2 regions of the Psychrobacillus sp. AK 1817 genome follow, and region 2 is predicted to be linked to the other one. Evidence: a T-box and tRNA genes for the amino acid it is inferred to sense, from the RefSeq annotation. Region 2 holds a T-box; the other holds one or more tRNA genes.
The links. The T-box of region 2 lies ahead of D0S48_RS00185 (valine--tRNA ligase). A T-box ahead of a tRNA ligase gene usually reads a tRNA of that ligase, here a tRNA-Val.
Positions count from the first base shown of each region.

Region 1: it has a tRNA-Val gene. The T-box ahead of D0S48_RS00185 (valine--tRNA ligase) is inferred to sense a tRNA for this amino acid. The anticodon was not compared.

Region 1 is NZ_CP031739.1:2,683,491-2,686,761, forward strand. Features, by position in the region: tRNA gene D0S48_RS13390 (tRNA-Asn) at 1,302-1,376, shown strand; tRNA gene D0S48_RS13395 (tRNA-Thr) at 1,384-1,456, shown strand; tRNA gene D0S48_RS13400 (tRNA-Val) at 1,564-1,639, shown strand; tRNA gene D0S48_RS13405 (tRNA-Tyr) at 1,661-1,744, shown strand; tRNA gene D0S48_RS13410 (tRNA-Gln) at 1,750-1,824, shown strand; tRNA gene D0S48_RS13415 (tRNA-Ala) at 1,846-1,918, shown strand; gene D0S48_RS13420 (GNAT family N-acetyltransferase) at 2,031-2,609, shown strand; gene rocF (arginase) at 2,680-3,271, shown strand, end outside.
Region 2 is NZ_CP031739.1:39,773-43,043, reverse strand. Features, by position in the region: gene D0S48_RS00185 (valine--tRNA ligase) at 1-2,007, opposite strand, end outside; T-box leader at 2,052-2,278, opposite strand; gene D0S48_RS00180 (hypothetical protein) at 2,352-2,543, shown strand; gene D0S48_RS00175 (hypothetical protein) at 2,520-3,271, opposite strand, start outside.

The DNA.
Region 1 (3,271 bases), 1.5 Mb from region 2:
TACGCGAGAACCGATCGACTGCGGCTGACGAAGAAATCTTCCGCCCATCTGGTTTCGCAGCCGCGCCGATGGTAGTTGGGGGTTCCCCTGCAAGAGTAGGACGTCGCTGGGCACTATAGGAAGTCGTTACCGAGTAATCGGTGGCGGCTTTTTGTTTGTTCTATAAAGAAATTAGAAGTGCCGAAGGCACTAACCATTTCTATCTGAGCAAGTGTGCGAGAAAGCAGAGGGGCAAAGAGTTCAAGGAAGCAAGGAAGAGAGGCTCGGAGCGTATAGCATACGCGAGAACTGATCGACTACGGCTGACGAAGAAATTGCCGTCCATCTGGTTTCGCAGCCCAAAAGCATCTAAATCTAAAGAAGCTATTCGTTAATAATGTTAAGTGTTTCTTATATATGCAAATGTTCTATTATTGTTAATGGCTCTGATAAAGAAAAAAGTTAATTTATCGAAAAATGGTATGGTGAAGGTTGCCCAACATATATTAAAATTAATTTAATCAATACTGAATATTATTGTTAAAATAGAAAAAAATTATGAAGGTGTTCACGTTACACTAACGCGGCAGTTTCGTTACCGAAGGTGTAAATTAAGGGATTCGGAGATGTTGGATGGCAAAGAAAAAAAGAAAAGCAGGATGGGTTTTTTAAAGAAGTTTTAGGTGAGATTGGTGGAAGTGGTCTGGAACATCATAATGTTTATACCAAGAGTAATAATTCGCTTGATTTCAACCATTTGGTGAAGTCATTATTTCCTATTTTAACTTATAATCACTTTAGTAAAATGGACAGTAAATGCATGAGCTTGAAGATACACTTTCCAGCTCACTTTTTGTGAATTTTAAATCAACCTTTCACTTTAACATAGCCTTGTTAATAAAAAGATAAGAAGTCCTCCACTTATAAAGAAATAGGATAGCTCCCGAAATTGTATCTTCGGGAGCCGCTCTACTCGTAGGAAGGATAACAATTCCCTCTCAAAAAAATCCTCGGTTATCTTATAGCAAAAGACCAGTCCAAAGCCATCAGGAAACACACTATCCATTTCAAAAGGATCAATTAAACTAACTTTCCATGTATAATTAAATATTTAAAGGCCAATATAATATGGTGAAGCAATTCCAATGAAATAATTCCAAATATAGAAAAAGAGTACATATTTAAACAAAATATTTTACTTCAACTCCTTAAATTCTATAATATTACATTTTAAATATTTCATTGGGAAAATATCTAAATTAAGCTTGAAATTTAAAGTATACTTGTTATAATTATATTTGTACTTTAAATGATAAGAACGTTCCGAAGTAGCTCAGTGGTAGAGCAATCGGCTGTTAACCGATCGGTCGTAGGTTCGAGTCCTACCTTCGGAGCCATTTTTATGCTTCCATAGCTCAGTAGGTAGAGTGCTTCCATGGTAAGGAAGAGGTCACCGGTTCAAATCCGGTTGGAAGCTTTTCTCATTACTAAGAGCAGGTAAAACATACATAAAAAAGTGCTTGTTTTGAAGAAGGCTTTATGCTAAAATATTTATTGTCCGGTTTTTAATTAGGACACAGCAACGGAGGATTAGCTCAGCTGGGAGAGCATCTGCCTTACAAGCAGAGGGTCGGCGGTTCGAGCCCGTCATCCTCCACCATTTATGTTTTATGATTAGCCTGGAGGGGTAGCGAAGTGGCTAAACGCGGCGGACTGTAAATCCGCTCCTTAGGGTTCGGCGGTTCGAATCCGTCCCCCTCCACCAGTTATTGGGGTATAGCCAAGCGGTAAGGCAACGGATTTTGATTCCGTCATGCCCTGGTTCGAATCCAGGTACCCCAGCCATTACAACTCAGCATAAATTGTGGGGCCTTAGCTCAGCTGGGAGAGCGCCTGCCTTGCACGCAGGAGGTCAGCGGTTCGATCCCGCTAGGCTCCATCTATAAAACTCTTTCCATTTAATATGGGAAGAGTTTTTTTGATTCAAAAAATATATTCATCATACTCTAAAAGCGTTATGATTAGAAAAAAGAACAAAGGGTGTGTAATCGGTGGAAAAATTAACTCATAAAGACGTTACGTTAAGGTTATTAACCGAATCGGATATATCTATGCTATGGGAGCTATACGAGCCTAGCGTATTTAAATATATGCTAAATAAGATAGAGGATGAGCAGCAGTTAAGGCAATGGCTACAAGCTGGTATTGAGCAGATGAATGACCAAAAAAATGCTATTGCTTATGTAGTAGAACACACTACTACCAAAAAAATAATGGGTACTACTCGCATTTATAACATAGATCGAGTTAATCATGCTTGTGAAATCGGTTCTACTTTCTATGGAAAACAATATCAACGTACACATGTGAACACGACATGTAAACTTTTGCTGCTCAATTATTGCTTTGAAGATCTTGGTATGATCCGCGTACAGTTTAAAACTGATGAGCTAAATTTGCCATCTCAACAAGCAATTGAAAGGATTGGGGGTATCAGAGAAGGTGTGTTAAGAAATGAACGCATCAGGTCTGATGGAACAGTTAGAAATACAGTGGTATACTCCATTGTGGATTATGAGTGGGCAGAGGTTAAAAAACAACTAAAGTTTTTATTGAATAAATATACATAAAATTGCTCGGTTGAGCCAACTGACCCTTAGGATTTACAATGGATGTATGAACTGAAGGGGGTATAAAATAATGAATAAATTAAATGTATCAATTATCGGTGTTCCTATGGATCTTGGGCAAAATAGAAGAGGAGTCGACATGGGACCTAGTGCCATACGATATGCTGGTGTCGTTGAGCGTTTAAAAGCTCTTGGGCATACGGTGAAAGATGAAGGAGACATTTTAATCAGTCAAACTAGAGAAGAAAAGTCACCTAATACAACTCTTCGAAATTTAGAACAAGTGATAGAAGCAAATACAGCTTTAGCTAACAAAGTCCATTCCGTTGTGACAGAAGGAGAATTTCCACTTGTCCTTGGAGGAGACCATAGCATTGCAATTGGTACATTAGCAGGGCTCTCGGATCAATATGAAAATCTAGGTGTTATTTGGTATGATGCTCATGCTGACTTAAACACAGCTGAAACATCTCCATCAGGTAATATTCACGGAATGCCGCTAGCAGTAAGTATTGGCCTAGGTCATGATGATTTAGTGAATATCCGTGACTTTGCGCCAAAGATTAAACCGGAGAACATTGTAATCATCGGAGCACGTTCAGTTGATCCAGGGGAAAGAGAACTGATTAAAGAAAAAGGTATTAAAGTTTTCTCCATGCATG
Region 2 (3,271 bases):
ACGAGTCATATGCTTCGCTTCCTCGTCCTCCCCGTTTAGCGGTAGCTTAGACATTTCGATATACCAGTCACAGAAGTCATCCCAGATGAAATTATAAAGTGCACGACCAACTTCACCGAACTCATACTTCTCAGAAAGTCTTGTTACTTGTTCAATTGTTTCGTTTAAACGAGTAAGAATCCAAGCATCTGCTACAGACTTTTTGCCCTCTAAGTTAATTTCCTCGTATTTCAAGCCATCCATATTCATCAATGCAAAGCGTGATGCATTCCAAATTTTATTGGCGAAGTTCCAAACAGCCTCTACCTTTTCTACTGAGAAGCGTAGATCCTGCCCTGGAGATGAGCCAGTGCTTAGGAAGTAGCGTAGTGAGTCTGCACCGTACTTTTCGATTACATCCATAGGATCAATGCCGTTTCCAAGAGATTTCGACATTTTACGACCATCTTCTGCACGTACTAAACCGTGAATTAGTACATCGTCAAATGGGCGAGTTCCTGTAAATTCTACTCCTTGGAATATCATACGAGACACCCAGAAGAATATAATATCATAACCTGTAACAAGGGCATTAGTTGGATAATACTTTTTCATTTCCTCATTTTCTACATCAGGCCAACCAAGAGTTGAGAAAGGCCATAGAGCAGATGAGAACCATGTATCTAAAACGTCTTCATCTTGCTTCCAATTTTCTTCATCTGATGGAGCCTCGTGCCCAACATAAACTTCTCCAGTTTCTTTATGGTACCATGCTGGAATACGATGTCCCCACCAAAGTTGACGGGAGATACACCAATCATGAATGTTTTCCATCCAACGTAGATAAGTTTTTTCAAAGCGATCAGGTACGAAGTTTACCTTGCCCTCTGATTCTTGAAGCTTAATAGCTTCTTTTGCAAGTGGCTGCATTTTAACGAACCATTGTGTAGAAAGGTATGGCTCAACTACAGCTCCACTTCGCTCTGAATGTCCAACGGAATGTGCATGCTCTTCGATTTTGAATAATACTCCTGCTTCTTGAAGATCCTTCACAATTTGCTTACGACATTCGAAGCGATCCATACCTTCATATTTACCAGCATTTTTATTCATAGAGCCATCTTCATGCATCACTAGTATTCTTTCTAAATCATGGCGGTTACCAATTTCAAAATCATTCGGGTCATGAGCTGGGGTAATTTTAACTGCACCACTACCAAACTCCATATCCACGTAATCATCTGCTACGATTGGAATTTCACGGCCAACGATTGGTAATTTTACTTTTTTACCGATTAAATGCTTGTAGCGGTCATCCTCAGGGTGTACAGCAACAGCCGTATCCCCTAGCATTGTTTCTGGTCGAGTTGTTGCAACATCGATCGAACCAGTACCATCTGCAAGTGGGTAATGCATATGATAGAATGCACCCTGTATATCCTTATGAATTACTTCAATATCCGAAAGTGCTGTTTTAGTAGCTGGATCCCAGTTAATGATGTATTCGCCACGGTAAATCAAGCCTTTGTTATATAGATTAACGAATACTTCTTTTACTGCGTTAGAAAGGCCTTCATCTAATGTAAAACGTTCACGTGAGTAGTCTAAGCCTAAGCCTAACTTTGCCCATTGCTGACGAATATGCCCTGCGTATTCATCTTTCCATTTCCATGTTTCTTCCACGAATTTTTCTCGGCCAAGGTCATATCTAGTAATATTATCAGCACGAAGTTTTTCTTCCACCTTTGCTTGAGTAGCAATTCCTGCATGGTCCATTCCTGGTAACCATAGGGCATCATAGCCTTGCATACGCTTCATACGAATAATAATATCTTGAAGCGTAGTATCCCAGGCGTGACCTAAATGTAGCTTCCCAGTTACGTTCGGTGGTGGAATCACAATTGTATATGGTTCCTTTTCACTCTCTGGATGCGCTTCAAAAAATTTGCCTTTTAACCACCACTCGTAGCGACCTTTTTCAATTGACTGCGGATCATACTTGGTAGACATCGTTGTCTCATTTGTCATATCGTTTCCTCCTAAAAAAGAATATAAAAAAACTCCTATCATCACTAAAGGACGAAGGAGTTTGTTCGCGGTACCACCTTTATTCGCAGATGCAATAAAACACATCACGCTCTCAATTAGATAACGGCTTCAAACCGGCAATTGCTACTGTTAGTTCACAAAAGCTGCTCTTGGGCTACCTTCAAATGGTGGCTAACGGAAACATTTCAGCAAATTGTTTCCTTTCTTTAGATAACCGTGTCATTTTACTCTTCCCATTCATAGCATCCATATATAGTTGTTTTTATTGTATAGGATATTATTATATGCCGTCAAGCATAGTCTTGTGAAAGGAGGAAAACACTATGAAAAGAGGATACAACCCCTATCTTCTGCCAGATTGGCTACGAAGAACTCGTTTTTACGTAAAAGGCATCATTATACCAATCGGTTGCTTTCAACTTGTTCGTGTATTGATCGTTCCTACTACATGGGATTTTATCTTGCTAGTCTTTTTGGCATTTCTCGGATTCTTATTGTTTAAGGACATTATTTGATGGAAAGGAAAGCTTAGTATATCCGTCCTCTAAATCTAATATAAATTGCAGTTCTGACTCACCTTCGACTGAGCTTTCCGTTTCATTATGTTTTATAGCAACTTTGGGCAGATCCTGTTGATCATCCTCATTTGTAGATTGTTGCTCAGCACTCACTACTTTTTGTGCTGGCTTAAACGGCTCTACTGATACTTCTTCTAGTTCTTCATTTTCTAATTGAACTTGCATTGTATCTTCACTTGACTCTTCATCCTGGGTAAAATTAAATGGTAAAACCTCTACCACTTCTGGTTGTTCTTCTTCCTCTTCTATTAAATCTGTCATTACCACTTCTGTTTTCAGTGGTCTTGACGTTTCGTATTCACAATTCACAAACCAGACAATTTCAATTCCATCCGATTCTGCTTTACAATTTATATTTTCTACACTAATACTAGGAGACGTATCCTGTTGTATTCTCTCCTTACTGATTTCTACGCTCATCGGAACAGCATATTCAAAATATCCCAGCTCTCCTTGTAAATCTAAATCCTCAATTTCTGTAAATTCGCTTGTTGCATGGTGTTCAACTTCTCCTTCTTCAAACTCCACATGACATGTAATATGATAAATACCGTTTATATGCACCATTTCGTCTATTTCCTCTTGAAAATATTGCGGAGTCACCTTAATTGTCTTAACTTCCTTTGGTACACCAAAACTTTGCGGAAAACAAAACTGTTCCTTTA